2 regions of the Planococcus antarcticus DSM 14505 genome follow, and region 2 is predicted to be linked to the other one. Evidence: riboswitches for the same ligand, from Rfam matches in the RefSeq annotation. Region 2 holds a riboswitch; the other holds the start of a gene.
The links. Region 2 has a riboswitch for FMN ahead of BBH88_RS11350 (ECF transporter S component). Riboswitches for the same ligand answer to the same signal wherever they lie in the genome.
Positions count from the first base shown of each region.

Region 1: it holds a riboswitch for FMN, as region 2 does, so the genes downstream of both, BBH88_RS15785 (hypothetical protein) here and BBH88_RS11350 (ECF transporter S component) in region 2, are expected to answer to the same signal.

Region 1 covers NZ_CP016534.2:3,212,274-3,228,272, reverse strand. The annotation lists gene BBH88_RS15850 (MalY/PatB family protein) at 1-85, shown strand, start outside; gene BBH88_RS19450 (hypothetical protein) at 356-553, shown strand; gene BBH88_RS15840 (Na-translocating system protein MpsC family protein) at 683-1,378, opposite strand; gene BBH88_RS15835 (DUF2243 domain-containing protein) at 2,008-2,526, shown strand; gene BBH88_RS15830 (protein-L-isoaspartate(D-aspartate) O-methyltransferase) at 2,582-3,166, opposite strand; gene msrA (peptide-methionine (S)-S-oxide reductase MsrA) at 3,339-4,004, shown strand; gene BBH88_RS15820 (PLD nuclease N-terminal domain-containing protein) at 4,264-4,458, shown strand; gene BBH88_RS15815 (ABC transporter ATP-binding protein) at 4,455-5,336, shown strand; gene BBH88_RS15810 (ABC transporter permease) at 5,333-6,118, shown strand; gene BBH88_RS15805 (VOC family protein) at 6,286-6,702, shown strand; gene BBH88_RS15800 (metallophosphoesterase) at 6,799-7,623, shown strand; gene BBH88_RS15795 (GNAT family N-acetyltransferase) at 7,980-8,468, shown strand; gene BBH88_RS18965 (CHY zinc finger protein) at 8,577-8,900, opposite strand; FMN riboswitch at 9,299-9,469, shown strand; gene BBH88_RS15785 (hypothetical protein) at 9,532-9,822, shown strand; gene ribE (riboflavin synthase) at 9,807-10,436, shown strand; partial or broken gene ribB (3,4-dihydroxy-2-butanone-4-phosphate synthase) at 10,454-11,059, shown strand; gene ribH (6,7-dimethyl-8-ribityllumazine synthase) at 11,099-11,563, shown strand; gene BBH88_RS15765 (histidine phosphatase family protein) at 11,737-12,267, shown strand; gene BBH88_RS15760 (flavodoxin family protein) at 12,318-12,941, opposite strand; gene BBH88_RS15755 (LTA synthase family protein) at 13,246-15,066, shown strand; gene BBH88_RS15750 (YcjF family protein) at 15,132-15,999, shown strand, end outside.
Region 2 covers NZ_CP016534.2:2,253,283-2,269,281, forward strand. The annotation lists gene BBH88_RS11335 (RecQ family ATP-dependent DNA helicase) at 1-1,294, opposite strand, end outside; gene BBH88_RS11340 (YpbB family protein) at 1,291-2,313, opposite strand; gene BBH88_RS11345 (ferredoxin) at 2,420-2,671, shown strand; gene BBH88_RS11350 (ECF transporter S component) at 2,720-3,301, opposite strand; FMN riboswitch at 3,446-3,578, opposite strand; gene BBH88_RS11355 (hypothetical protein) at 3,655-4,848, opposite strand; gene sigX (RNA polymerase sigma factor SigX) at 4,838-5,371, opposite strand; gene BBH88_RS11365 (ATP-binding protein) at 5,418-7,199, opposite strand; gene BBH88_RS11370 (response regulator transcription factor) at 7,192-7,908, opposite strand; gene ccsB (c-type cytochrome biogenesis protein CcsB) at 8,156-9,340, opposite strand; gene BBH88_RS11380 (cytochrome c biogenesis ResB family protein) at 9,337-10,995, opposite strand; gene resA (thiol-disulfide oxidoreductase ResA) at 11,009-11,569, opposite strand; gene BBH88_RS11390 (pseudouridine synthase) at 11,661-12,392, opposite strand; gene scpB (SMC-Scp complex subunit ScpB) at 12,652-13,242, opposite strand; gene BBH88_RS11400 (segregation/condensation protein A) at 13,220-13,993, opposite strand; gene BBH88_RS11405 (DUF309 domain-containing protein) at 14,076-14,582, shown strand; gene BBH88_RS11410 (GNAT family N-acetyltransferase) at 14,579-14,938, opposite strand; gene lysA (diaminopimelate decarboxylase) at 15,116-15,999, opposite strand, start outside.

The DNA.
Region 1 (15,999 bases), 960 kb from region 2:
TATCCGGGAAGCTTTGGAAAGAATAGCTTCTGAGTTCGAAGATATCTCCCATAAGAATGTGATGGAAAATGCCGGCAATCAATAATTTGTCTGAAATAAGATGCAAGTTAATCCTGATTACTACCTTTACCTTAGGTGCGAAATTTAGTATAATAGAGAAACTTGGAAAACAATAGCGTTTCCGAATGGGTATAAAATTCATTTATCAATTACGATCGATGTCCATACAACACTTAATTTTATATCTTGGTTAAATATTTCAGACAATAGCGCTGACATAAAAACCGAAAAGAATGCCTTAAAAAGGGCGTTTCTTTTCGGTTTTTTCTGTTTCTGAAAAAGAAGGGAAGCGATTGTGCTGTATTACTTCGTAGATCACAAGAAAAAGAAGATTCACAAACGTCAATTTGCCGGAGATCGTTGCGGATTTATAGAAACACCCGTGGAAAACAGAGAATTTACTGATCGAGCTGATTATATCGAACAGTTGGAGAAAAAGGATTCGTATGAGTACTGCCTCCACTGCCAGTCGGTTCTCACCATGAGCAGCTAGAAAAGGCTTTAGTCTAACAAGTAAAGTGGTTGAATTTGTCTAGTGAACTTCATACGAAAATCAGAGACAGCTCAAGTGACTTGAGTTGTCTCTGGCCGTGGAAGTCAGCTGAAAAGCTGGCTTTTTTCGTTATTTGGCAATTTCCAGCAACACCAAAGTATAGCCTTTGTCTGTGATGAAATTCCAGTCAAGAAAGACTTCCATAATTGGTTGTTGTAAAATGACTTCGATTCGGGTCTGCAATAACAATCTTCTTTCTAAAGGACGTTTGACCAATTTCAATTCTTCAATAAAACCTCCATTAATCAGCTCTTTTTCGATTTCAACAAAAATTCCCGACCGCTCAATCAACAGTGTGCGATTGTTTAACCAGTATAACTCAGTTGATTCGGGTGTTTTTTGAGCTTTTCGACTGGCTTCATTCACTTCAGCGCAAATCTTTTTTTCTTCAATATCCGAGTCCCATTCAAAATCTTCAGCAGGTGATTTGTCCGCCATGACCGCTAAGATCATGCCTGTGTGGGTGTCTAAATTCCAGTCTGCGTATATCTCTGAAACTTCGAGTTTCCCAATTTTCCATAAATGCAATTTAATATCCGCGGCCAACTGATTCATCAATAGGTCCCGTGTTTCTAGAACTCTTCGGTGCTCTTGCTGCCTCAGTAGAATTTTTTCAGTAGGAGCTAAAAAACCTCGAAGGTGGATGGAAATAAAAGGGGGGTTGACTGTCACAAATACTGATGTGGGGCCCTTTCCAAAATTGTCTCGCAGTAAAGTGGAAATATAACTGCCGACTTCAGTGTGTATTGTTTTTTCATTTGACATGAGTAGGTCTCCTTCTGTACTTCAGCTGTGGCCAATTTGGCCTGTTAACTATATTGGTGCGTATCGCTATATGTCCCAGTTACCTAGTTAGAACAACATCATCGATTCCTGCGGTCAGGGGTAGATTCGGTAAAAGACATTCAGTTTAATTGGCTTAATTACACGGGGGTTCTGCCGCTTTTTAAAGAATTGAATAAAAGATGTTGGGATTTTGATGTCTGATTCATTTATTTGGAATCAAATAGAAGGTCAAGTAAATAAAATCGGTCTTATTGAATCAGGTTTCAGGTTTTTCTTCTAACTTCTTTGTTTTATGTCAGTAATAAAAGGGTATTATTTGGGAAAAGATACAATAGCTTTTACTTATTTTGAAAGAGTCGATTTAACTATATATGGTGGACTAAAGAATTAGCTTTTTCAACTTAACTAGTATGAAGAAACGAAGAAATCGTTCCAGGGCGGACGCTTTCTTATTAGTAGTCAAGCCTTCTTCTTCTTGATTTTCCGAGGAAATCGAATGAGTAAGGCGCTTTAAATGATTGCTTGGCGTTCCTGTGCTCGCTTTCCGCCGGCGTCTCCGCTGTTTTCTCCCTATCTTTTAGTTCTACTTATATAGAAAGGAGCAACCCATGCCTTCACCTACAGTCAAAACCACGGACTATACAAAAGAAAAAAACCGAAGAGTCCATGCCAAAAGAAATGTCTGGTCAGGACTCTTGTTCGGAATCGGATTAGTGGCGTTCATTGATGAGACGATATTCCATCAGTTGCTGCATTGGCACCATTTTTATGATCGGTCTACCGCGGACGCAGGATTGGTTTCAGATGGCTTTTTTCATGCCTTCAGCTGGTTTGCGACCGTAGCCTCTTTGTTTCTTTTTGCTGATCTTCAGCGCAGAAAAGCCTGGTGGCCAAAGCGTTGGTTAGGCGGCGTGCTGCTCGGTGCCGGAGCTTTTCAGCTTTACGATGGCATTATTCACCATAAATTATTGGAGCTTCACCAAATCCGTTACGGAGTGGATTTGTTGCCCTATGATCTTGCTTGGAATGGAGCAGCGGTGGTTTTCATTTTAGTCGGTATGATTTTGCTTGGGCAAACCCCCAATACACCGGTAAAGCCCAATGGCAACCGTGAAGAAAACACCTAATTCAGCTGTCAGGAGATGTGTTCCGCTATGTTTAAAGCCAAGTGGAGTGTATCATTTATTTTTCATACTTACCTTTTAAAGGCACAAATAACACTTCATTCAATAGAGTGGTGTGAACCTTGCCAGCATTATCCTTCTCGATTAATCGCAGTTCCTGGCTGAAGGAGCTGCCCACAGGAATGACCATCTTTCCATCTTTACTCATTTGCTCAAGAAGCTCTCTCGGTACTTCAGAAGCCGCGGCTGTGACCATGATCCGGTCGAAGGGAGCCTGCTCTACCCAGCCTTCACTTCCATCGCCCAGTTTAAAATAGATGTTGCGGAAGTCTAATTGACCGAGCCGCTCCTGTGCGCGCTTGTGCAATTCGTCAATCCTCTCGATGGTGTAGACGGAACCGGAAAAAGCCGCAAGCAAAGCGGTTTGAAAGCCTGAGCCTGTCCCAAGTTCCAACACCTTCTGTCCAGGCTGAAGGTCGAGCGCCAGCGTCATTTCGAGAACCAGTGAAGGCTGTGAAATGGTTTGTTCAAATCCAATCGGCAAGGCCTGGTCAAATACGGCCAAGTCTTTATTGGAGTCCATGAAAAAACTGCGGTCCATCCTCTTGAAGTAGGAAATGATTTCTTTTCTTCGACTCTTCATTACATACACCCACTTTCTTTTGTTGTAGATTTGCCAAACGAAAAATCTGAGTCATGCATTTTCTGAGTAGTCTTGTTACATTAATTCTAAGGAAATAACAGCAAATTGTATAGTAATTGCAACGAAATCGATGGGCAAAGAAGGAGGAATGATGAAGGTGGAGTTTCAGCAAATGACTATTAAGCAAATTGAAGAAGGTCTCCATCAAAGTGACAGACGATTGGAACTTGCCACTTTTGGGATGGGTTGCTTCTGGGGACCGGAGGCGCGATTCGGAGGCATGCCTGGAGTAGTAAGAACCCGTGTCGGTTTCGCAGGTGGAACGGAGCTGAATCCCACTTACCGGCAAATGGGTGACCACACGGAAACAGTCCAAATTGAATTCGACCCACTGGTAATCAGTTACACAGATGTGCTTAGGGAGTTCTGGCAGAACCATTACCCAAATCGCGATAATTATAAAGGGAGACAGTATATTTCGTTATGGCATTACCATACAGAGCAGCAGCACCAGACGGTTGAGGCTATCAAAAAAGAAATGGAAGCGAAATTGGGCGAAACAATTGAAACAGAAATTACACCCTTTAGCGGGTTCACTGCAGCTGAAGAACGTCATCAAAAATACTACTTGAAAAGATATCCCAAGGCATTGGAGCAGTTGGCAGAACTTTATCCGGACAGAGAATTGCTGACAGACTCAACTTTTGCTGCTCGACTAAATGGATTTGTGAAAGGTTATGGCACAAAAGACAGTGTGCGTGAAGAAATCGCACAATGGAACATGGAAGAAGTCGAACAAAAATTCTTGATTAAACTCTTTTCAAAAATGAAATGGTAGTGGGAAAAGCTGTTCTACCTCATGGAGTACAAGAACCAAGAGGAATATTAGAAAGTCATTTGCGGTAAAAACTTATTGGCTTGTAATTTCATCTTAAAATTGAACGAAGAAACTGCGTTGTCATGAGAAGTAGAAAACAAACACCGAATGGGCACTGCCTTCGGTGTTTTTGCATTTCGTAATAGAGGAAATGGGCGGGAATGCAGAGAACATAATCTATAGGATCTTTTACAGGAAAACAAAGAAGAGGTGACGTTTGATGGATCAAACAACATTAATATTGGCTCTGCTGCCGATTATCATTATTCAATTTGCCTTAATGATTTTTGCATTAGTGGATTTGATAAAAAACCCTAATCCATACGGACCTAAATGGATGTGGGGCGCACTTATTGTTGTTATCAATATCATTGGCCCCCTTTTATACTTTGTTATTGGGAGGAGAAACTATTGAGTAGAGCAGAAGTGGAAAGGCTGACGAAACACTATGGACAGGAAAATGTGGTGGAAGAACTTTCCTTTGTATTGGAGAATGGGACTGCTACGGCTTTAATTGGACCTAATGGAGCGGGAAAAACGACAAGCCTGTCGATGCTGGCTGATTTGCTGTCTCCGTCAAGCGGTATTATTACAATGGCTGAAGGAACTACAATCGGTTTTCTTCCTCAGTATCCGCAATTCTTTCCTTGGCTGACGGCACTTGAGTTTTTGGAGATGGCTGCGAAAATTAGCGGTATTGAGGCTAAGAAAGCTAGGCTACAGGCAATCCGCACTTTGGAATTCGTGGGACTAGCAACTGCCATAAATAAAAAGACCGGTGCTTTTTCAGGAGGGATGAAGCAACGTTTAGGTTTGGCACAGGCAATTGTCCATCAGCCAAAGCTTCTTCTTTTGGATGAACCGATTTCAGCATTGGATCCGACTGGCCGACGAGAAATTATGACTTTGTTGAAGACGTTGCAACAGGATACAACCATCCTATACTCTACTCATATTTTAAATGACGCGGAAGAAATGACCGATCAGCTGTTGTTTATGAAAGATGGGCGTTTGATTGAGCAGGGTTCTTTGAGTGAAGTCAAGAATCGGCATGCCGATCCACATATAAGAATACGGTTTCCAAATCATAACCAAGCGGCATCGTTTGTTGGAAGACTGCCATGGAAACTTGAACTTAAAGGAGATGCGATTTTTCTTCCTGTTCAAAAAAGCAGTCCAACCATGCAGCAAGTTCTCCAAGTTCTGGCTTTTGAAAACCAGGATATCCTGGGAATCGATTTTCAAACAGTGTCTCTGGAAGAAATCTTTATGAAGGTGGTCGCTGCCAAATGAACCAATTCAGCGTTCTCATGCAAAAAGAGTGGCGGGAAAACATGCGTAATTATAAGATTTACTGGATACCTGCCATTTTCATTCTTTTGGGGATTACAGAGCCTGTGGTGAATTACTTTCTGCCGCAGATAATAGAGTCATCTGGTGGACTGCCGGAAGGGGCAGTATTTGAATTCCCGACACCAGCACCTGAACAGATTTTAATCGCAGTCATGGAACAATTTCAAACTATCGGAATCGCGGTGCTGATTCTGGCTTATATGGGAACTGTTGCTGGAGAACGTAAAAGTGGAACAGCTACTTTATTGTATGTGCGTCCACTTTCTTTTCCGGTATACTTTCTCAGTAAGTGGGTGATGGCATCTGCTATTTCTTTATTCAGTGTTTGGCTTGGATTCCTGGCGGGGTATTATTACACGCTATTATTTTTTGGAACAGTTGAGTTCGGCATGCTTCTTCAAATGGTGGGGACCTATAGCATCTGGGTGATGCTTATCGTTTCCATTGTTGTGGCGGCGAGTGCTGCTATGCCAAATGGTGGGCTTGCAGCGGCTGTTGCATTTGCCATCTATGTCATTCTTCAGCTGGCTGATGGTTTATTCGGAACGAGTTGGGCCATCTCTCCAGTAAAGCTGCCTCAATATGCAACAGCCTGGTTAACTGGGAGTTCGGATAGCGCTAGCTTAGCAGGCGCAATCGGAGTTGCTGTTCTGATCATTGTAGCTTTATTTGTTCTTGGTAGCTGGGCATCTCGGAAAAACAAAGCAAAAACCAAAGTTTAGTCTGAAGATTCGGGGGAGTAGTCGAATTTAAATTAGCTAACGGTTCTGATTCCTTGTTTCAGAGTTACGAGAGAACTTGGCTATGTAACAAAAAACATGACTTAGCTAGGCTTTAAAAAGAAGACTTCTTTAGGAGAATGTAAAAATGTGAAAAAGGAGATTAGCAAATGTTGCATCATGTTGAACTGAACGTATCAAACTTAACAGAGTCGAGATCTTTCTATAGCGAGCTGCTGCCGCCGCTTGGATATGCATTGTTTCAGGAATGGCAACAAGGCTTCAGTTACAAGTCAGGTCCTACGTATATTGTTTTTGTGCAAACTGAAGAGAAATTTCTTCAAACGCCTTTTCATCGCAAAGAAACAGGATTGAATCATTTAGCGTTTCATGCGGATTCACGCGTACAAGTGGACGAAATGACTGAAAAAATGAGACAATGGGGAGCGCGAATCTTATATGAAGATCTTCATCCATATGCAGGCGGTCCAGATTATTATGCGGTTTTCCTGGAAGGGCCCGATCGCTTAAAGATTGAGATTACAGCCACAGAAACAGTGTATGGCGATGCAGAGAGAAAAAAATGACTCACTTTTTATCTTGCCGCGCGTCTGGTTTGGTAAAAAATGACGTGAATTAGAAACCCGATTGACTTAATTAAAATCGAATAGAGGTTACTTTTCATGAAGAAACTTACAGTATTTATTCTGATAGTGCTATTGATATGGAGTGGAATTTGGATCAGTAATAAGTGGGTGCAAACCACTGAATATACGGTAACTTCTGAGAAGCTGCCGGAAGCTTTTGACGGGACAAGAATTGTTCAAGTATCGGATTTACATAATGCCACGTTTGGAAGAAATCAATCGTCGTTGATAGAAAAGGTCGAAGCGGCTGGTCCCGATGCTATCTTTTTGACGGGGGATCTTGTTGACAGCAACCGTTATGACCTGGGTGCGAGCTTGGTGCTGGTCGACGCGCTTGTAGAGATGAGTAGTGTTTATTATGTTACTGGAAACCATGAAGTGGCTTCCAATCAGGTTGCAGAAATTGCATCTGCATTACGTGAACGGGGTGTTGTGGTCTTGGCAGATGAGTCGGTAGAATGGGAAAAAGCAGGGGCAACAATCCAGGTTGCAGGAATTGACGATCCTTTGATGGTTCCTGATATACATGAGGACGAAGCTACGCAGAACAGCCTTGAACATGCACAGCTGACAGATGACTTCACGCTGCTGCTGGCTCATCGTCCGGAGTATCTATCCGTTTATGCCGAAGAAGAAGTAGATGTCGTCTTTTCCGGACATGCTCACGGCGGCCAAATTCGCATTCCCGGACTTGGCGGTTTGATTGCTCCAGGACAAGGGTGGTTTCCAAAAGTAACAGAGGGAATCTTCGAAAAAGATCAAACGGAAATGGTCGTCAGCCGAGGGCTTGGTAATAGTACGTTTCCTGTCCGTATTTTTAATCTGCCCGAAGTTGTCGTGGTAACACTGGAAAAAGAGTAAGACAGTCGCATAGAGTATAGAATTGGTGACTCCTATGCATCCATCTACTTGTCATTAGATTTGGTAGCTATACAAGTTGATCTAACGACTCTTATCAAGTGATCTAACGTAAGATAGTAGCGAGATTTTACGTTTTTTATTTTCAATCGACTAAATCAGTGCTAGTGCGTCCATGGGATAAGCCCATAGCGGGAGTCAGCGGGATCAAAGGGAAATCCTGACTCCGTACTGGAGAAGAGCTTGCGCAGGAGTAATCGTCTTGCTCTATCCAAAGCGGTGTATAAAAGGATGATTTTTAAGGTCAACACATAATAGTTGCTGTAGACAGCGAAAGTAAATAAGGAGGTTGTTATAGCTTGATTAAGAAAAGAGAAGTTACATTGCATCGTTACTCCTCAAAAGGGTCAATCGATTACGATTTGCCATCAAACCAACTAGAGTTCACGCGGTTGCCTAAAGAAATCATCGAAAAAGATGCTAAAGATCCGCTAAAACATTTTATTATCATCAAAGCAAGAGGTGAGGATGCGGGTTTTTTCGAACTGGATGAATCGGAAGATCGGAAGAAACATTCAGATAACCCCAGAGCTTTGCTGTTAAGAGGGTTTTCCGTGAATCCCAAATATCAGGGAAGAGGAATCGCGACAGGATCTATCTATGCGCTGCCGGAATTCTTGGAAATGGAGTTTCCAGATTTCGATGAAGTGGTTCTCGGGGTTAATGCCCGGAATATACCCGCGCAGCGCTTGTATCAAAAAGCCGGATTTAAAGACACAGGCCGGCGAATCATGCGCTCGAAAGGTGAGCAATATGTAATGTCACTGCCTATTAATAAAGCCATGTGAGAGTAATCATTCTCTCACATGGCTTTATTTCGTTTATTCGGCTATTACAGTCAGTAAGTCTCCTGCTTCAATCAGGAGAAGGGGAATCCTGCATTGATTGAAATTTTTTTATTCGAAATAAAGATGCCTGTGTATGCTGCAGCCGGGATTGAACGATGAAGAACAACTCGGACAAATGGATGCGCAGGCTAAATATTCAACGACAGACAGTTCATATCCGCAAGTCCCACATAAAACTGCCTTTTCTTGGAACCGTTCTTTTGGCCAAACCTTTTGTTTGCCGCATCCGATGGCTTCATGGCATTCGAAACACGGAAAGTATTCTTGGCAGCAGAAAAATTTAATGGCAATCCGATCGATAGGTGAATGATAGTGAGCACAGCGTGTTTCGACATCAACCCCGATGCCTTTTACTACTTGATGATGGGGCATAACAAATCTCCTTTTCTGAAACGAAACGATATAAGGTGAATTAATAAACCTTCGTAGCAGGTATTCCGCAAACCAGCTGCGCTTGTCGCGGACGAGCGCCAAGCCTCCTCAGTCGCGTTGCTCGATATCTGTAAGTTAGCGAAGAAATAGTAGTTCTTATTAAGTGAAGTGGCTCTCTTAGCGGCGGCGTGTCCATGGGCTGGGCTCCTGCCAGAAAACGGACCAGGCATTCCCGGGACCTCATTTGCGACGAGCTTGCGCAGGAGCAATCGTCTGTGCTTTACCCAAATCGGCCGACGCAGTTTACAATATGATGATTCTTAAGTTCAACTTATATAGCTCAACTTATATGGTTTGCTTTCTTTCTATGCTACTATGAAAGGGACGAAACTACGAATCTAATTCTTCGGGGCAAGGTGAAATTCCTTACCGGCGGTGAGCAGGAAACTGTAAGTCCGTGACCCGGTTGGATGAAGGCAGGCATAGGCCTCTATGCAATGCGCTTCTAAACGGTGGAGCTGGTGAAATTCCGGCACCGACAGTTACAGTCTGGATGGGAGAAGAATGTAGAGATCGGCTTCGTTATGTGCCTCTTCTTTTCAATGAGTTAGAATTGAAAGGAGGAATTTGTATGACCAAAAAACCTTACGAGGGACCAGTCCCTAAAGTCGCAAGGCGACCATCTTTAATCCGGCTCCTTTCCTCCGTGGAAAAAGAGCTTTTTCAAGGTACTAAAAACTGCCGAGCAATCGGCAATCTTGATAAAGAAGTAGGGCACATGCACAGAATAACCTTCAGAATGTTCTTTTCCTCACCACCCATACGCCCCGTGGTGGAAAATACCCAATTACCCGTACGAACTCAATTAAATCTATTCTCACGACTGGAATGGAGGAGTGTGAAAAAATGTTTACAGGCATAGTCGAAGAAGTTGGACACGTTGCTTCAGTCCGCGCTAAACCGCAGGCGATGGAGTTGACCATCTCTTGTGCCCTGATCTTAGAAGACATCAAGCGTGGAGACAGCATCTCCATTAACGGAGTTTGTTTGACTGTCTCGACATTCAACTCTCATACGTTCACAGTTGATGTCATTCCGGAAACGGTCAAGTCCTCGACAATGATCGGATTAAAAGCAGGAGCACGAGTGAATTTGGAACGCGCGATGCCCGCCAACGGGCGTTTCGGCGGTCATTTTGTCAGTGGCCATATCGATGGCGTTGGCATGATCCGTTCAACAAAAAAAGAAGCAAACGCTGTGACCAAAACAATTGAACTTGAACCTCGGCTGATGAAGTACGTGATGCTAAAAGGCTCCATCGCAGTCGATGGTACTTCGCTGACGATTTTTGCGCTTGGCCATAATACGGTGACCATTTCGCTTATTCCGACTACGCAGGAAGATTCGCTATTAGGAGAAAAAGGCATTGGCGACAAAGTCAATATCGAATGTGATTTATTGGCGAAGTATACCGAACGTATTCAAACAGCAGAACCGAAACTCAGCAGAAGCTGGCTGGCAGAAAACGGATTTTAAAGGGAGGCGCAGTAGAGATGTTCTACACTGTAGAAAAAGCCGTTGAAGACTTAAAAAATGGCAAAGCTATTATCGTCATTGATGATGAAGACAGGGAAAACGAAGGCGATTTTATCGCTTTAGCTGAGTTTGCTTCACCTGAAATCGTCAATTTGATGGCGACTGAAGGAAGAGGGTTAATTTGTGTACCGATTGCCCAGTCAATCGCACGAAATTTGCAGATTGGTCTCATGACTGATGACAACACGGATGAATTTGGCACTGCTTTCACAATCAGTGTTGACCATAAAGACACAACTACTGGAATCAGTGCTTTTGAACGCTCCCATACAATCACCAGTTTAGTGAACCCGGATGCGAAAGCAACAGACTTTAAACGTCCTGGTCATATTTTCCCGTTGATTGCAAAAGATGGCGGCGTACTTGACCGGACAGGGCACACCGAAGCAGCTGTAGATTTGGCCAAGCTTGCAGGATCGCCTCCAGCTGGGGTTATATGCGAGATTATGAATCCCGACGGCACAATGGCACGCGTAGATGATTTGCTGAAAGTGGCGGAACGGCTAGGACTTGGCATTCTCACAATTAAAGACTTGGTATCGTATCAGCAAGAAAAGTCAAAATATGACGGCTTACTAATCGACTAGAGGAGATGGAATTGCATGACGGTTCATTTTGAAGGATATTTAAACGGTGAAGGACTGCGGATCGGCATAGTTGTCGGACGCTTTAATGAATTTATCACAAGTAAATTGCTAGGCGGCGCGGAAGACGCGTTAAAGCGCCATGGAGTTGGAGCGGACGATGTCTCAATTGCTTGGGTTCCGGGAGCTTTTGAGATTCCGCTTGTAGCAAAAAAAATGGCGATGAGCGGAAACTACGATGCAGTCATCACGTTAGGGACTGTCATCAGAGGCGCTACGCCTCATTTCGATTATGTCTGCAGCGAAGTTGCAAAAGGTGTATCAAGAGCCAGTGACCAAGCAAATATTCCGGTCATTTTTGGAGTCTTAACGACGGATTCGATTGAACAGGCGATCGAGCGTGCAGGAACAAAAGCAGGCAACAAAGGCTGGGAATCAGCAGCCGGTGCTATTGAGATGGCAAATCTCATGAAAAAATTATAATAGTCAGCTCCTGGGCTTTTGCTCAGGAGTTTTTTCAAGGTTAAAAAAATGGATTTAGGGGAATGTGGTGTATAACTACATTGGGTCCGCCAAATTACGAATAAGGTGAATATAGAATAGAAACTGTTCTAACTTGTACATTAAGAGATAAAATCGAATTAAGGTGGGAAATTATGAACAAAACGATTTTTCTGATTAGACATTGTCAGGCGACCGGGCAGGCGCCCGATGCAGAATTGACTGAAATGGGAAAAAAGCAGGCAAAAGACTTGGCGGAATTTCTGCAAAAACGCCAGGTGATTCATTTTATCTCTAGTCCACTGACACGCGCCATCCAATCCATCGAACCGGCAGCAGACTGTCTGGGTTTGCCGATTAGAATTGATGATCGATTGGCTGAACGTGTATTAAGTTCTGAAGATTTACCGGACTGGATGGAAAAGCTGGAGGAGTCGTTTGATGATGCGGATTTGAAGTTCGCTGGAGGCGAATCTGGAAAAGAAGCAACTGACCGCGCAATGGAAATATTGAACGAAATGGAAGACAGAACCGCAGCGGTGACTCACGGAAACTTATTGGGATTGCTACTGAAACAGATCGATGCGAGCTATGGCTTTTCGGAGTGGCAAAAGCTAACCAATCCGGATGTCTATGAAGTGGAAATAAAAAGCGGCGATGCCTCTGTAAAGCGTGTGTGGAGCTGAGTTACTAAAAAAGGCCAGCAGCTGATTTGCTGCCGGCCGATTGGTCCTTATTATTCAAGTGTATTTCCGGAATCTGGTATCGGATTATTTTTAAGCATACCGGCTAAATGATAAGTGTTATAGGCAAGTCGTTGAATAGCTGATTTGGTAAATTTATTGTCCCGTCCTGCATCCATATAGGAGTCGCCGGGTCCTGCTTCACCAACCCAATAGGCATCAACGTTCGGTGGAATGACGAAACCGATATGGGAAAGACCATACAGAATAGAAGCAGCCGAATGCTTGGCTCCGTCTTCGTTACCTGTGATGGCAACACCCCCGACCTTATTATAGAAAATGGCTTGTCCTTTATCATTGGTTACGCTGCTACTGCCGTACAGACGCTCGATAGCTTGTGTAGCCAGTGAACTTTTTTCCCCGAGCCAGATAGGGGTGCCGATAATAAGAATATCTGCAGCCAATACCTTTTCAAGAATTTGCGGCCACTCGTCTCCTTCACCCATATCGTCCTGAACACCGTATGCTATGTTGTAATCTGCCAAACGAATAATTTCAGATTCCACGCCTAGTTGATTAAAATGAACTCGCACATCATGGATGAATCCTTCGGTATGAGAAGGTTCTGTTGAACTTTTTAATGAAGTGTTAAGAAAAATTGCTTTTAATGTTTGCATTGTATCGCTCCTTCTGATAATCAGGTTATATAAGTTGAGTTAATACGTCAGCTTCCTGCTCTGCTTAAAGCGTGGAGGCGGGAGACGTCAATCCAAACAGAAGTATTCCGTTCTTTCTTCTGCAGGTCTACTGTGGCAATCGCAGTTGAATTTTGGAATAAGCATCTATAGAAAACCATCGGAAAGTATATGTCCACTTCTGATTCGTTTTAATTCAACCTATTATAATTCTCTATTCCCTTTTAAAATAAATCTATGCAACATCTGTTTTAATATATTCGTCTGTAGAAAAGAGGTGTTCTGGATGAAAAAAGCAGACGCGCTGCCTTATACGTGGATCTTTCTCTTCTTATTAATTAAAGTAAGTGCTTTTCGCATGCTTGTTTTTGACGCGAAATCAATTTTGCATATTGCATTGATTGAATTTCCGGTGTGGGCTTTCTTGCTATCGGTTGTTTTACTGGTTGCTAAAAAAAATCTGTGGCGAGCAGTCTGGATTTTCAACTTGCTCACTTCCGTCATCTTTTTCGTAGTCACACTTTATATTCGCTATTATTCTACAATTCCTTCTTATTATGACTTGCAGCAACTTGCGCAGTCTGGTTCTGTCAGCAATACGATTACGATGCTGGGAACTCCGTGGGACTTTCTTTTTTTTGTGGATGCCATTTTGCTGGTATTCCTTGCACGCCGCTGGAAACAGCCAGTGAGACTAGCTGCAATGAAGTACGTTGCGGTCAGCATGGCCGCGGTATGTACAATAACGGTCGCTTACGCTCTCCAGCAGCCCATCATCGATGTTTCCTATTTTGCGAAAGAAAATGGATTTTTGCAGTCCCAACTGGTTCAATTGTATAACCGCTCGACTGAAACTGCACATGCCTCTTCAAGCAAATTGTCGGCAAAAGAGTTGGAGGAGCTCAAAGGCAATAAGTATGTGAAAGCTAGTGAACAGGAAAGCTTCGGAATTGCAGAAAACCGCCATCTTTTCATCATTCAAGTAGAGTCTCTCCAGAATTTCGTCATCGGGCGTTCCCTGAATGGTCAGGAAATCACGCCAAACCTCAATCAGCTGTTGAGCGAAAGTGCTTATTTTCCGAATGTTTTTCAGCAGGTGGGAGCCGGTACAACTTCTGATGCCGAATGGATTGCCAATACAGGGCTGTATTCGCAAGGTATGATTGCTACAGCGAATAGTCTTTCGGGGAAAGAGGCTCCATCATTGGCACGGATATTGAAGGAGAAAGGCTATGGTTCTGCCACTTACCACGCGGATGATGTGACATTTTGGAACCGCGACGTTCTTTATCCGGTTCTTGGCTACGAAGAGATATTCTCGATTGCTGATATTCCGAACGTCAAGCAGGTTGGTTTTGGGCCAGCGGACGAAATTTTGTTTGACTTTGCAGCGAATGAATTGCCTCGACAGCTTGAAACCTATGAGCGCATCTACGCCAATATTGTCACTGTCACCAGCCATACCCCATTCGAAATGCCGGAAGCTATGCAGTATCTAAATTTGCCTGCCGAATATGAAGACATGTACGTCGGAAACTATCTACAATCAATCCGCTATGCAGATGAACAGATCGGCTTGTTCATTCAAGAACTAAAAGATCAAGGGATTTACGATGAATCCCTCATCGCTATTTTTGGTGACCATTCGGGCATGCACGGCACGTTGGTAACTGAGGAAGATCAACTGTTATTAAGCGACTTCTTGGGACATGAATATTCGCTGAAGGACCAATACACCATTCCGCTAATTTTTGCGGGTGGAAATCTTTTTGAAGGAACTGAAATGGCGCGTCTTGGAGGCCAGACAGATATCATGCCAACGCTGCTGACCTTGCTTGGAGTCGAACATGACGAGCCGATGATGGGTCATAACCTGTTCCAATACAAAAAGAATTTGCTGGGCATGCGCTATTATTTGCCAGGCGGGTCTTACATTCAATCTGAACAATTTTATAAAGCACCCGGAGCAAAATTACCGGAAGTTCTGTATGATTTAAAAACTATGGATGAACGCAGGAAAAACAGTGATGCCAAAAAACATATTGATGATACTGAAACACTGATGAACTATGCAGACGCTTTATTGAAAGACTATATCGATGAATAATTTCCTCAGGCAAAGAGAAACCACTATAATAGATAGTAAGCTAGAGATGAGGAGGAAGACGCTCAATGGTAAAAGAATTTGAAAAAGAAGTCATGAAAGCGATGGACAAGATGTTCGAAAATGAAATGAAAAAAGTCAACGATGCACTGGATCAGGAATTGCTGATTTCCTTGATCGGCGAAGTGAACGCCGGCAAATCTTCCACTGTCAATAAAATTATTGGAGAGGATATTGCCAGCACCAATCCGATGCCAGGAGAAACGGTTAGCGTGGATCCTTATAATATCCGTGGACTGGAAAATATCAAATTTATGGATACGCCAGGATTAAATGATCCAAACGATGAAAATCCTAAAAAAACCTTAGAGTTTGTTCAGAAATCCGATGTTGTGCTGTTTTTCCTGAATGCGGCAGGCACGGTATTTTCTGAAAGTGAAAAAGGAAAGTTCAATGAAATCGAAAAACACAATAAAGACATTCTAATAGTTTTGAATAAAATTGACGCTGCGGAAAACATTCCGTCCATCGTCCAATTTGTCCAAGAGCACACGGGAAACAAATACAAAGTTATTCCGATTTCTTCGAAAACAGAAGAAAATTTGGAAACCTTAAAGAAGGAAATCCTTTTTTTGCTCGAAAAGAAGGGCAAGGACCTGCTCTTCGCTAAAAGTATGAAGAAAAAATCTGCTGCTGCTACACGCTGGATTATCGGTGCCGGTGTATCAGCCGGTGTCATCGGTGCATCACCTATCCCAGGTTCTGACGTGCTGCCATTGACAACGCTGCAAGTTGGTTTGATTATCAAATTATCGAATCTTTATGACAAACCGTTAACTAAAAAAGCGGCGAAAGATATGATTGTCATCACTGCAACGCAAACGATCGGCCATACCATTTATCGTCAAGCATTAAAATTCATTCCAGGAGCAGGGT
Region 2 (15,999 bases):
GCTGATCAAAGCATTGAATAATATAACTGCGAAGACATCCTTCGAGTCCAATTAATTCACGAATTTTTAATACTTGTAGTCTTTTACCATTCCTTAAAAGCTCCATCTGCTTAATGACGCCTTCCATAGGCAATTGTGTCATCCAGTAAGCAACTACTCGAAACGCCGTCTCTCTTACGATTCCTTGCTCAATGATATGCGTTGCAGCAACGCCGTAACGGTATACTGCCTCTATTTCATGTTGTGTCGGCAAATCATCCATCACCAAGCTTTCGAGCAGCGCCTCATCGCCTTGTGCATACAACAGCGTAGCCAAAGACGGTTCACCATCCCGTCCTGCTCTGCCTACTTCTTGGACATAGCCTTCTATGGAAGTCGGCAATTGAAAGTGGATGACGTGACGAATATTCGGAATATGCACACCCATACCAAAGGCATTTGTTGAACAAATCCATTGCAATTCTCCATTCTGAAATTGTTGCTGGACAAAGACACGGTCCTGGTGCTCCATTCCACCATGATAAAATGCTGCTGAAATTCCTTGCTCCGTTAAAAGCATAGAGAGTTCCTGGGACTTTTTTCTTGTACCCGCATAAATAATTCCAGGACCACTGAATTTTCGAATAAATCCTTTTATAAACTCAATTTTATCTCGACTGTCATCAAATTTCTTTAGATCAAAAACAATATTTTTTCTATCCATAGGATGGCTATAAACATAAGGCTCCTTCAGCGCAAGGTATTTTTTTATTTCTTCAGTAACCTTATCTGTTGCAGTCGCAGTCAATGCCAACACCTGAGGGAAGTTCAAAACAGGCAAAACCTCAGAAATCCGAAGGTAATCCGGCCTGAAATCAAATCCCCATTGAGAAATGCAATGTGCTTCATCAGCAACTAGCAAAGATATTTTTATCTGTTGCAGTTTTTTTTTGACAAAAGGCTGGACGAGCATTTCCGGAGAAATAAAAATATACTTATAAGAACTGAGTGTATTCCAAATTTTCTCTTTATCTTCCGGCTTTAGAAATGAGTTGATCGCGACAACCGACTTCTCGCCCATTTTTTTTAATTGAGCCACTTGATCCTGCATCAATGACAACAAGGGAGAAACGATCAAAATACTATCCGGCAAAACTTTCGCTGGCAGCTGATAGCAGATTGATTTCCCCATTCCAGTCGGCAGCAGCGCAATGACATCTTCACCAGCCAATACCTGTTCGATGATTTCCCGCTGTCCTGGGCGAAACGAAGAAAATCCGTAGGCAGAATACAGTAATTTTTCTAAATTCATCATTGGTCCTCCCTAATCGACAGAGCCATTCGGATTTGAAAATAACTGGCTTCCGGCAGTTGCTCTTTTATTTCCCGCAGTCTTTTTGTGTCTCTCCGCCGGCTTTCAGCAATAATCGCCTCGTAAAGAGCCGAATTTAAAAAAGGCGTGTAGTTGAAATATGGATCGTTCATTGCCAGTTCCACAAAATGATCCTCGATGGTACTGGTCTTTAGTTGGCGAAGCGAAGCAATCTGTTCGAGTGAAAATCCTTTGTCGAATAATTTTTCTGTGCGCTGGGCTGTTTCTGTCAAAGAGGATTCCTGGATGATGCCTTCCATTAGACCTAAGAGCATCGGTGGTTTAGACTGTTCTATTATTGCCATCCAGCCGTGCAAGGCTTCTACAACCATTAATTGAACATCCAAGAGCGACAAGTTTTTCGAATCTGCAATTTGCTGCCATGTTAATCCGCTCAACCCAGATCCTGTTAAACGTTCCATAATGATCATTTTATGGGTTTCAGAAACCTCAGTATCGGTTAATGTACTTAAAAGCTCTTCTTTAAAGGCTTGTGCTACCGCCAAATCGCGAAACCCAATCCGCTTTAAATATTTTTTCACCCAACTCTGTATTTCTTCATTACCGACAATGGGATCAAAGATTTTTTCCTGCTGGCTGATATGAGAAAAAGTTTGAACAATTAGTGACAAGCGGTTAAAAAAAAGATTTTCGTTACCACGGTATTTCCAGCCATTCAGCGATGAAGCAGCAATGTCTAAATCAATCGCTTTTTGGGACAATTCGAGCACTTGTTCATTGACCACTAGATAGCTTTGTGAAAATAAGTGTCGAACCGCTTGATCATAGGCTTTCTTATCCAATTTCGGTAGCACGCCAAAATAAGGATACAAGCTGAAATAGCCAATATCCTGTATAGTTTGTCCAGACTTCTTTCCTTTAATCAAATGATATGGAGAAGAGATAGTCCGCTGCCGGTTGACGGCCTTCATAATGGCCAAAATGAGTTCGGTGAATAACAAGCTTGTGCCCCCTAGCGGTTTTGGGTTGAAAAAATACTCAAACACCTTTAGAATAAATACGATAGCCTAACTGAACTTGTTCGGAGATAAAGGAGAGGAAAACATTATGGCTAAGTATACCATTGTCGACAAGGATACTTGCATCGCTTGTGGTGCTTGTGGTGCAGCTGCACCTGATATTTACGATTACGATGACGAAGGAATCGCTTTTGTTATTTTAGATAATAACATGGGAACAGAACAAGTTCCAGATGAACTCGAAGAAGACATGGAAGATGCATTTGAAGGCTGTCCAACAGATTCCATCAAAGTTGCAGACACATCTTTTGAAGGCGATCCTTTAAAATACGAAGACTGATCCAAATAAAAAAGGCGTTCGGCAGTGATAAACTGCCGAACGTCTTTTTTATGATAAATAATAGGAACGCTGCTTTTCGATCCACGTGTGCATACTGCTGAACATTAGCAGCACGACTGCAGTCAAGAGCAGGCCTTTGATTAAGTTAAACGGTAAAATTCCCAGAACGATGGTTCCGAATAACACACTGCCTGTCTCAGCTGGCATGTTAAGGAAATAAGTGTACATCGGCAGAAACACCAAGTAATTTAAAATACTCATGCCGATTGCCATAGTCAATGTTCCAAAAGCCAATCCAAAAATCATCCCTTTTTTAGTTGCTACTTTGTGGTAGATGAAATAAACTGGCAAAATAAACAACAGGCTTGTCACAAAATTAGCCATATGGCCAACCGGAACTCCTGTAGGACTTCCTGCAAAAAGCCAATCCAGTACATTCTTAAAGAATGCCACTAAAATCCCTGCTACTGGACCCATCGTAATCGCCGCAATCAATGCAGGTACATCACTAAAATCCACTTTCAAAAAAGCTGGTAAAGCTGGCAGTGGAAAGTTGAAAAGCATCAATATAAACGAAATACTGCTTAACATCCCAATAACGATCATCGTTTGCAGCTTCTTGTTCTTCATATTCCTCTCTCCTTGTCGTGATTCACCAGAAGAAAGGCTTGGACTCGCATTTACATATAAAAACCCTTAAGCACCAAGTACTTAAGGGAGAAAAGGCACACTTAAAAAGCGTTGCGTTTACATGTAAACGACAAACGTCCGCACCTTCACCTTCTCCCATCCAGACTATACTGTCGGCTTTGGAGTTACACCAAATCCTGCGTTTTACGGCTCGCGGGCTTATGAACAGAGTTCAATTACCGCCGGTAGGGACTTGCACCCTGCCCCGAAGATGAATCGATATTTTGTTATAGCCTAATCGTAGTATAAAAAAGAAGCGTTGTAAACAAATTTGTTTACAACGCTTCTTTTCCTCATTCCAAAGACCACTCTAGCAAGTTAGGTGCTACTGGAACTGGCAGTGGCTGGCTGAAGTCAAATCCGTTCCAACTCTCAGGCTGTAGCCCTATGACTTCCACTTTCTTCCCAAACGTATCAGCGGTCAACGCAAAACTTTCTATCATTCGAATCGTTTCCAAAGTGTCCAGCGAATTCAGATCAAGTGCATCCTCAAATTCAACTTGTACAAGGTCTTGCGTCTCAGAAACTTGATAATCCACATTTTTCGGGACTGTTGGCCCGTAAAAATCGCTCGGGCTTTCAGTAAGTCCCCCTATGGCTTCACTCGCTGAAGTGAGCGGCATATCGTACCCAGGAACAAGATAAACATCTCCATTTGAAGAAGTGAATGAATAATAGGCAATGTCTTCCTGAGCCGGAATAATCGGCTCAACAGGACCGATTTCAGAAAACCCAGCGGCTGAACCATCTTCATTGGCCACTTCAATTTCTGACACGTCTGAAAATGTCTCTGAAAGAGTATTGAAATAAACTCCAATACTGGCAGAAGCCATATCGTATTGGTGATCCTGAGGCAGCATGTGGCGAATGCCTTGCGCCGTTTTCTCCAAAGTTCCAACATACGGATGGTACTCATCAAAACCTAGCTGTGTTTCATCGATTTCGTCTGCGTATTCCTTATACAGATCAAGCGATGATGGAGTTTTATCTCCAAATGCAGCTTCTACCTGATCACTTGGAATCAGAAAGGAGACCGGTACAACAACTGCATTTTCTGTCAACCCGATGGTCATCAATGTCTGATTGCCGATAGTTTCATCGTAAACTGCCGTTCTTACTGGTTCTTCTACTTGTGCTATCGAGAACTGGCCCGACTCTCCAGTTCCGGATTCTTCAGCATCAGGCAGACTTTCCAACTCTTCGTTCTCTTGATCCTCAGTTGTTGCAGTTGATTCTGTGCTTGAATCTGATTGATTTTGAGTGGTATCAATGCCAAGTTGACTAATGATGGAGGCAACCAATATTCCAACTGTAATAAATGCCAATGCAGCTACCAACAATGGCAGCCACTTTTTGGGACGTTTTTGGACTTTTTGTTTCTTGGCCAAGCGATTGTAAACTTCTTCTTTAGGCCGATTATCTTTGATTGCGGGGAAATCCTTTAACAAATCTTCGATGGATTCATCGGTCCATTTGTTATTCGGCATTTTCATCTCCCCCTTCCTTCGCTTTTAATTTTTCACGCAAGGCTTTGATTGCGCGATGCTGTGTCGTTTTCACTTTTCCTTCTGTCCAACCTAAAACATCTGCAGTTTCTGCTATCGATAAGTCCTGAAAAAAACGCATGATGATAACCATTTTTTGGTCTCCTGTGCAGGTATCCAATGTCTTATACAAAAGAACTTTGTCTTCATTCAATAATGAGACTTCTTCAGGAATTCGCTCCGACGAAACCAATTGTTGTGTTTCCCAATCAAAATACTCCATCGAATGCTTTTTGCGTACCGCCATTTTTCGAAAATGATCGATTGCCACATTTTTGGCAATCGAAAAAAGCCATGTTTTTTCAGAGCTTTTTCCTTCAAAACGATCATAAGCCCGAAAAACACGAATATATACTTCATGCATCAAATCTTCCGACAAATGCCTGTTTTTTACTAGATAAATTAAAAACTGAAAAACATCCTGGTGATATTCTTCGTACAGCCGATGAAAAACGGAGTCATTCAATATACTCCCCCCGTTCTTAGGATTAGTCGTCTTTGTCTTTGTAAAGTTACATATTCTTTAAAGGCAGCAAAAAGACAAATGAAGTACCTTGTCCAATGATGCTCTCTGCATAAATTTTGCCTTCATGCGCTTTAATGATATTGCTGGCAATTGCCAGGCCAAGACCTGTTCCGCCTTTGCCGAGTGTTCTTGCCTTATCTGCTTTGTAGAATCGTTCGAAAACAAATTCCAGATCTTTTTCTGAAATTCCTACTCCATTATCGTTGATTGAAATCTTTGCGTACTCCTGTTGTTGTTCGACACGCACCACCACTTGCCCTTCTCTAGGCGTATGTCGAATTGCATTATCTATTAAATTGGTCATAACTTGTTCTATCCGATCCTGATCAATTTGACTGGCCGCCCAATCATCAACAGTCGTTTCAAACGACAGTTGAACACCATTTTCTTTAGCGATTTGCGCAAATTTAAGAGTCATCCGCTCAATGGAGTTATTCAATTGGACAATTTCCTTGTAAAGACGCATGTGACCCGATTCCATCCGTGCTAGGTTCAATAAGTCTGTGACCAGTCGGCCCATCCGCAGTGATTCTTCATAGATAATTTTTGTCATTTCGCGACGTTCTTTTTCTGTCGCTCCAACATCATCCAAAATCGCTTCGCTATAGCCCTGGAGCATCGCAATTGGAGTTCGCAATTCATGAGACACATTAGCGATAAAATCTTCTCTCAGTTTCTCTAGACGATGCTGCTCCGTCATATTGTGCAAAACGGCAACAGCACCCCGGATCGATTCTCCGCTATATAAGGGGCTGAAGTTGATGGCATAATAAGCCCCTTCGATTTCCAGCTCATCTACAATCTCTTCTTCAAAACCCAGAACGTGGTCAAGCATGTGGAGCATTTCTGCAGGCAGCGGTTGGGCTTCAGTAGAGCCATTTTTAAAGACCCATTTCTGCAATAATTTCTCTGCTGGCGGATTGCTCAATAGGATAGTTTTGTCCTGATTGAAGGTGATTACAACGTCGGCCATCGATGTTAGTATGCTTGATAATTGTTCTTTTTCCTGATTGATCACTTCGACATGATGCTTTAATTGACGACCCATTTGATTGAAGGCTGTAGCCAATTGACCAATTTCATCACTGGAAGTTGCTCTAACTTTTGTATCGAAATTACCTTTTGCCAATTCAAATGCACCTTCGCGCATTTTCCGGAGCGGCGACGTAATTCGCGATGATAAAAAGAATGCAAAGAAAGTAGTCAATAAAAGTGCAATAAATGCCGAAAGGAATACAATATTAGTTGTTCGCTCCGCTGTACGATCCATCACTTCCAATGATTGGTAGATAAATACAACACCATGCTGTTCTTCACCTGTCTGCAGCGGACTAGCTAGGACAATATAAGACTCTAGACGATTCTGTTCTGTTAATGATGGCAGCAGCATTTCTTTCATCACTGTTTCGCTTGTTTCAAACACCTTTTGAAACGAAGGTTCGTTTAATATTTTTTCACGTGTTTCAGTTCCATTTATTCCGTCATGAATATAATAATTGCTGTCAAAGGGCTCTTCAGCAATGACCGCATTGGTCTCAGTTCCTATAACATCCTCGATAATTTCTAGTGAACTGGCCACTTCATCATGGTCATTGAAAATATTTGCGATCATATTCGCTTCGCTGTTCAATGTTTCTTCCACTGTTTCGCTATGATAGTTTCCAAGAAACTCCAAAAGCAAAACTGTCACAATAAAAAGGACAAAGGAAACGAGAAGCAGGATCGTAATCCAAAGCTTCCCGACGACACTATTCCATATTCTATTCATTGCCGACCTCAAACTTGTAGCCTACGCCCCATACAGTGACAATCATCTTCGCTGCCGATTCCGAAACGCGGTTCAATTTTTCACGCAAGCGCTTGACGTGTGTGTCGACTGTTCTTAAGTCACCGAAAAAGTCATAATGCCAAACTTCTTTCAGCAAATGCTCTCGGTCAAAAACTTTATCCGGTGCTTTCGCTAAAAAGTATAATAACTCATATTCTTTTGGTGTTAAGTTCACTTCTACACCGTCAGCAGTGACGCGATGTGCGTCGTGATCAATGGTCAGATGGGGAAATACTACCAGGTCTTTTGAGACGGTCGAATTGGAGATGGGAGAATAAGCCGATGATCGCCGCAAAATTGCTTTGACACGCAGCACCACTTCTCTCGGACTGAACGGTTTGACGATATAATCATCTGCTCCAGATTCAAACCCTTCCACGCGGTCGGCTTCTTCTCCTTTGGCGGTAAGCATGATGATCGGAGTCATTTTCGTTTCACGCAATTCGGTAGCCACTTCGACACCATTTTTTTCGGGCATCATCAAATCTAGCAAGATGCAGTGATAATCTTTTTCCATCGCCATCTCTAGTGCCTGAACGCCATCTTCAGCTTCTTCCACCAAGTAGCCTTCACGCTCTAGGTACATTTTCAGCAATCGCCGGATCCGTTCCTCATCATCTACTACTAAAATCGTAATCTCTTCAGACATGCTAACCCCTCCAACTTTCTTATATCTTCTATATATGTCTCATTGTACCGATAACCCTGTCAAAAATAAAGAAAAGCGTAAGCGGCTAGGTCAGGATGCCAAACTAAGTGTGTGACATCCTGTCAGCTGACCCGCATCTAGACCATACCTTCGATGATCTAAGTCACTCGGGCAAAGTGGTTTACAAGCATTGAATCTGGACAATAAACAAAAAGGCCTTTTCCGGTACCGGAAAAGGCCTTTTTGTTTATGCGTAAGAATGCAACCCGGCGATTATTAAGTTAACAACGACCAGATTAAACATAATGATTACAAAGCCGACAACTGCCAGCCATGCGGATTTTTCACCTTGCCATCCTTTGCCTAAACGTAAATGCAGGTATGCAGCATAGAATAACCAAGTAATCAATGCCCATACTTCTTTCGGGTCCCAGCCCCAGAAACGGGACCAGGCAATTTGTGCCCAGATCATAGCGAAAATCAATGCACCTAATGTAAAGATCGGGAAGCCGATAATAATCGCACGATAACCAATTTCATCCATCAACTGCAAATTGACATTTTTAACGAATGGTTTCAATATTGCTGCAATGCGCTTTCTAGAAACCAAACGAATCAACCAATAAAGAACCGTTCCGACAATTACGGACCATAAAACGGTTGTCAGTTTTCCGGCATTGACGATTGCAGGTGTTTCGATAAGAGGCGTCATCGCTTCGTCCGTTAAAGCAACATACTCATTCATCCCAAAAATAGGAGGCATTGTATAAGTGATGGCAGCTTCTTTATCTTCTTTATCTACATAAGTAAACTCTGCCTCGTAGCCTGTTGCGGAAAAGAATGTGCTGACTGCTACAAACCCGAGAACTAGTACCAAAGAATACATAATTGCTTCTAACCAAAAACGCTGTTTGGATTTTTTGGTTAGATCTATTACTTTCAATAAATAAATCAAGCCTGCAGCTGCACTAATAGCTAGGATTCCTTCTGCAATAACTACAGTACTGACGTGAATTGCCAACCAGTTTGTCTGAAGAGCCGGAATAAGCGGGCTAACTTCACTCGGGAACATACTGGCAAATGCGATAAGCAATAACGCGACAGGCAAGACAACCATTCCAAGAACCGGTGTTTTGTATAAGAAATACAAAATAATAAATCCACCAACTAAAGTCATGCCGAACGCTGTCGTAAATTCAAACATATTGCTGAGCGGTGCATGGCCAGTCGCGCCCCATCTAGTAAAGAAGTAGCCAAGATTAGCGGCAAAACCTACAAGGGTGATAATAATCGCAACTTTGCCCCATCGTTTTTCTGATTTGAATGTGCCTTCTTTGTTGCCTTTAACGGCTCCTCCGAAAACGAATGTTGCAATCAAATAAGCAATAAAGGCTACATATAATAGATTTGAACTTATATCAGCTAATGTCATGACAATACTTCACCTTCCTTTTCCGCTTTCTCTTTTTTGTCGATTTCATCCTGCTGATCTGAGTAAGCGGGCAATGATGCATGCTCAACAACTTGATCAAGATCTTTCTTCAAGCCGAACCAGTTTTTATTGGTATGCCCCGCAAGCAAGATCGTACCATCAGCTTTCTGTTGAATCCAGAAACGGCGATGGTTAAAGTACATCCCTTGTGCCACACCGATCATAAAGATCAAACCGCCAAGGCCGAGAATCGGCAAGGTACTGTCTTTTCGAACCGTAAGACCTGATACATCACGTGTTTCGACACTTTGGAAAGCCAGTTTAAAGTCATTTTCACCTAAAGGTTCTACTGTATTTTGAATCGTGATAAAACTTGTTTCTCCTTCTGGTGTTTCAGGAGTAGTCAATTTCACCAGGAAGCCTGGATTGTTTGGCAACGGTGTTGCAGTTTGCGGTTCACCGTTTTCAAAGCCTGAAAAATCCGGATAATAACCAAGCAATTCAATAGTTGAACCGCCTTCAAGCTCATAATTTTTTTCTGGGTCAATCAAATCGATGGTGAGTTCACCAAGAGCTTCTTCCGTTTCTTTATTAGTCAAAGCAAACGTCATTGTCTCCAGTTCATCTAAACGGTAGTCCATTTGGTAAATGGCATAACCATCAAACTTCAGAGGCTGATTGACACGGATTGGAAATTCTTTAACGACTTCTTGTCCGTCGACTGCACCTGGCAACGCTTCTTCTTTCTTTTGATACAAAACGACATCCGTCTGGTAATTTTTCGCTACTGTACCAACACGGTCTAGGGCTTCACCGAAGATTTCTTCTCCGCCTTCGCCCGTATAAACTTCCAGCTCAAAATTTTCACTTTCTAGATAATAGCCTGGTACTTCAGGAATGGCTCTCGTTTCGCCTTCACGTATCCATAAGCTTTCATCTATATAGAATCCAGGAATCATACGAAGCATAACACCAAACAAAAAGATAATCAGCCCAATATGATTGACATACGGACCCCACCTGGAAAAACGACCTTTTTCAGCCAATAGGCCGTTTTTATCCGTACGCGTGTTGTATTTCAACTCTTTTAACTTTGTTTCTGCTTTTTGCAGTGTATCTTCTGAACCAGGTCCTTCGGCATAAATTCGCTGTTTATCCATAAAGCTCGGGTGACGCAGAACTCGCTGGTTTTTCAGCGATTTATATAGTGGCACAAAACGGTCTAAGCTGGCAATTACTAAAGAGATAGCTAGCATCCCGACCAACGCAATAAACCAATAAGAACTGTATAAGTCATGAAAACCAAGAGCATGATAGACGCGTCCAACACTGCCATAAGTGTCGATATAATAAGCCTTGATCGTTGCTTCCGTACTTGCCGGAACAAACGCTTGCTGCGGAAGGATTGTACCAATCGCTGCAGCTACTAGCAGGATTATAATAATACTGACACCCACTTTGACACTTGAAAAGAAATTCCAAATTTTATCGATAATGGATTTATTATAAGTTTGTGAACGTCTAGCCGTTCCTTCATAACGCATATCTACCAGTTTGCTATTTTGTTCTTTTTCAGTCAAAGACCGCCCACACGATTCACAAAGTTTCGTGCCAGGTGGATTTACATGACCGCATTGACATTGCAAATTCTCCATCCCAAAAATCTCCTTAGTCAGGTTTGATTTCTTCCATAAACCCTTCAATATCCTGTTCCGTCATTTCACCTGTAATGATGCGTTGAATATTTCCTTCCGGATTAACAAGAATTGTGGTTGGCAATGGCCTGATATTGTAAGCCGTCATCACACTCTTTGTTTTATCGATCACTACTGGAAAAGACAAGCCGTATTGATCCGCGAAAGATTGGACTTCAAAATCTGATTGAGCAATGTTCACTGCGAGTACTTGTACGCCCTCATCTGAAAAGACCTCATATTGCCGATCCATGGCCGGCATTTCTTTCGCGCATGGTTTGCACCAAGTACCCCAGAAGTTCAAAAAGACTCCTTGACCTTCGTAATCTGATAATTTATGATCTTCACCTTCTAGATCTATTAAGGCAAAGTCAGGCGCCTTGTCACCGACTTTAAGCAGGCTGATATCCTCAGCTGTTGCACTGTTATAAATGGTGTAGCCAATAGCAGCTATTAAAATCGCTAGAATAGCCGCTCTCATCACAGCTCTTTTTTTCTTTTTGTCGTTCTTTATTGGTACCGCTCGTTCATCCATACTTGTTCCTCCTTCGAGGTATATTATGCAAACTTAATTATATCAAAGTTTAAACAGTAACAAGTCTGGAGTTTTGAATGGTTTGTGAACGTTAGACGCGTTTACCCGTATCAGCTAGTACACGCAATAATTTGACTTCGTGTGCAGAAAGTTCTCGCGATTCGCCTGCGTTCAAACCATGCAATGTCAAAAAAGCAAATTGTTCACGGCTCAATTTCTGTACCGGATAGCCGATAGCTTCGAACATTCTGCGGACTTGGCGGTTTCTTCCTTCGTGTATCGTGATCTGTACAATGGCCTTGCCTGTCTTTTTATCTCCTGATAGAAGCTTCACCTTAGCTGGGGCTGTCATTCCATCCTCGAGCTTGATGCCACGTTCCAATTTTTTCAGGTCATCTTTTTCTGGAATTCCTTTTAAACGAGCTACGTAGGTTTTATCAATTTCGAACTTTGGATGTGTCAGCATATTGGCAAATTCTCCATCGTTCGTCATGATGAGCAACCCCGATGTATCGTAATCTAATCGTCCGACTGGATAAATCCGTTTTTCAATATCCGTAAAAAAGTCAGTTACGACTTTGCGATTTTTATCATCCGAAACAGCTGAAATGACGCCGCGTGGCTTATACAATAAGTAGTAAACTTTCTGTTCTTTTTCAAGTTGAACGCCTTCTACTTCAATTTTATCGGTGCTTGAAACTTTAACTCCCAATTCCTTGATCGTTTTCCCGTTGACTCTTACTTTACCGTCCAAAATCAATTGTTCTGACTTACGTCGTGATGCTACGCCTGCATGTGCAAGTACTTTCTGTAATCTTTCCATAAATAAGTTCACCTCATTAGTATTTTTTCGAAAAGCGTACGCGCTTGTTCAACCCAAGGGGCTAAACGCTGCAGCAGAGCAGACCAAAATGCGCAAGTGCGTTTTTTTCAGTCGTTCCTCGCCAAGTACTGCAAATGTATTACAATAACTCGATATGCCGTTCGTTCCTCTCGAAATTATGCCACATTTCCTCTTAAAGCGGAAGCGCTAAGCTTAAAAGAAAAGAAGACTGTCAATAGCACAGCCTTCCAAAAATACCTCACACTTTTATTTCTTCTTTGAAGGTTTGTTGAAAATTTGTCATGAAAAGATCTGTATCGTCATCCTCATCGCTTGCAGATTCTTCAGGCAAGGGCGGAAGTTCGTCTAGATTCTTCAAACCGAAATAATTCAAGAACTCTTTTGTCGTACCATATAGAATGGCACGACCTGTTCCTTCAACCCGTCCCGCTTCTTGAACCAGGCCTTTAGCAGCCAGTGTGTGGAGCGCTTTTTCACTTTTTACACCGCGCAAGTCTTCAACTTCTATCCTTGTAATTGGCTGCTTGTATGCGATAATTGCCAAAACTTCCAAAGATGCTTGAGACAATGCCTGCACGGTGGGGTTTTCCACCAGTTTTTGAATCGTTTCTGCCACTTCTTGCTTGGTCACTAGTTGAAAGACCCCTGCCAGTTCCTTGAGACAGATGCCACTGACGGAATCGACATAGCGTGTTTCTAATTCTTTTATGCCCGCCTGCAGCTCTTCACTGTCCACTTCCGTCAAAAATTGAAGTTGCTTCGGTGTCAGCCCATCGTCTCCTGCCACGAAAAGCAGCGCTTCTATTCTACTCGAAAGATTCGTCTTCATATTCCCACTTGTCCTTTCTGAGTTCCACCATCAAATTGGTGAAGTTGGTTTCCTGCTCCACCGCAATGACCTGCCGTTTCATTAATTCCAGAATCGACAAAAACGATACCACCAGCACAGTTTTATCATCTGAAGGGAACAGTTTGTGGAAAGATGTCCGTCCCTTTGCCAACTTCAATTGATCGACGATCAAAGTCATTTGATGTTTGATGGAAATCTCCTGTCTTGCGACGCGCGCAGATAATGGCGCTTTTAATTGCTTACGGCGAAGCATTTTTTGAAAAGCCCCAAGTATATCATAGGCATTTACCTCGAGATCGACTTGATCGTAAGGAATAGTTGCCTGAATTTCCGATAAATCCATTGGCGCTTTCGTATAGATAAAGGAACGATTGCTTTCAAGCTCCTTTAAATTTTCAGAAGCGTCCTTAAATTTCCGGTATTCCACAAGACGTGACACCAGTTCTTCACGTGGATCTTGTTCATCGAATTCGTATTCAATTTCATCCAACTCACCTTCGTGAACCGGCAGCAATGTTTTGCTTTTGATTGCAAGCAATGTGGCCGCCATAACAAGATACTCACTCGCTTCATTCAATTCTAGAACTTGCATCGCCCGTATGTGTTCCATATACTGTGAAGTAATCTGTGAAACAGGAATATCGTAAATATCAATTTCCAAACGGTGGATTAAATGCAATAATAAATCAAGAGGGCCTTCATAGGCCTCTACTTTCACTTCGTACGACATAACTGTACCACCTGACTGTTAAATACTCATTCATCCCGATTAATGGGCAATTAACCTTTATTATAGTAGAAAGGGGATCAAAATGCATCCACTTCATCATCCACTGTTTATTCAATACATTATTAATTTTAACGAAGAAAAAGATTATTTTGAGTGCCATGAAGTTGGCGAAGAATACTGGAAAGCAATTGCACCTAAAGACAAGATGCATCCCCTAACAGGGTGGATCCAATTAGCGGTCGGCATGTACCATTGGAGAAGAAGCAATTATCCAGGAGCCTTGCGTTCTTTTATCCGTGCCAAAGTCAAATTGGCTGCCGGCGGAATATGGGTGGAAGGATTCGACCATGAAAAACTGATTCGCATCTTAAGCGATTCGATCGAAGCTGTCACAGAACGAAAACCATTTTCGGTTCAGAAAATCCCGATTGTTTCAGAAGAGCTAAAACAGGCAGTGGAATCCTATCATTCTGCACATCCTCTGACACAGCAAGATCCCTATTACCTTATGCATAAGCACAGGCTACGTGATCGTACTTCCATCATCAGCTTGCGTGAACAAAAAAAAAAGGCGGAACCTTTAAATTAAAGGTCGCCTTTTTTTATTGGGCATTTTTTTAGGAATGGTTCGGTTTCTTCTGTCGCAAGCATTTTCCGATCTTGCATGAGATTCTGAATTTTTTCTACCATTTCATGGCCGATTCCATCTCCGCGATGCGAAGGATTCACTGATAAGTGGTGAATTGTATAGGATTTTTCGCTAACTTCCACGCCTAATAATCCGACAAAATCATCCTCTTTTTTCCAAAGAAATAACTGCCAATCCGGATTTTCTTCATAGATATGCATGGTTTGCTGTAATTTTTTCAGTTCTCGCTCTTTCGGCATGAATGACATCAGCCCCATAGCGATTTTCTCGAATGATTTCTTATATCTGAACAACATAATTAAATCCCTCATTTTCGTCTAAAAGCGGCTTTAACCATATTACTATAGTTCCCCTGATAACTCAAGAGAGCTTTCAGCCACCAATGACATTTTCTGCAAAAAAGACCCAATAGACGATTCCCCAGGCAAGGGCCATCGCCAAGATGAAAAGCAACAAGACCAGATTCCCTTTTTTCATTTCTGGATAGCCTTCTGCGAGTAGGATAAGTCCTGTTTGACCAAATCCGCATTCGTTTCACGTTTCACAACTAGCTGAGACATACCATTTTCTACGAATACAACGGCCGGCCGTGCAATGCGGTTATAGTTACTGGCCATTGAGTAACCATATGCACCCGTGCAGAAAACACCTAAAAGATCTCCCGCTTCCACAGTCGGCAAGTCAGCTTGTTCAATTAGCTTGTCTCCTGATTCACAGCATTTCCCTGCGATTGTGTATTGCTCAGTCGATAAGGCATTTGCTTTATTGGCCAATAGCGAACTGTACTTTGCTCCGTATAAAGCTGGACGAATATTGTCTGACATTCCTCCGTCAACCGCGGCATATTTGCGCATCTTTGGCACTTCTTTCGTCGATCCGATGGTATAAAGTGTCGTTCCAGCATCGCCAATTAATGAACGGCCCGGCTCGATCCAGATTTCGGGGATTGGATAACCGAGATCTTCAGAGGTCTGTTTAACGGTTTCAATCATTTTCTTTACATAGACAGCCGGTTTAAGTGGCGCGTCTTCTGCTGTATAGCGAATCCCGAAGCCTCCACCAAGATTTAATACGGGGCATATATAGCCAAATTCCTGTTTCCAGCCAGACATTTTCTGCAATAATTTCTCAGAAGCCAACTGGAATGCGCTGGTATCGAATATCTGTGAACCAATGTGACAATGAAGTCCTATTAGTTTCAAATAACCGTGGTTATAGGTTTGGTTAAATGCATCATCTGCCTGGCCATTCTTCAAATCAAATCCGAATTTTGAATCTTCTTGTCCGGTCGTGATGTAATCATGTGTATGAGCCTCAATTCCGGGAGTCACACGCAACAAAATATTCATCGATTGTT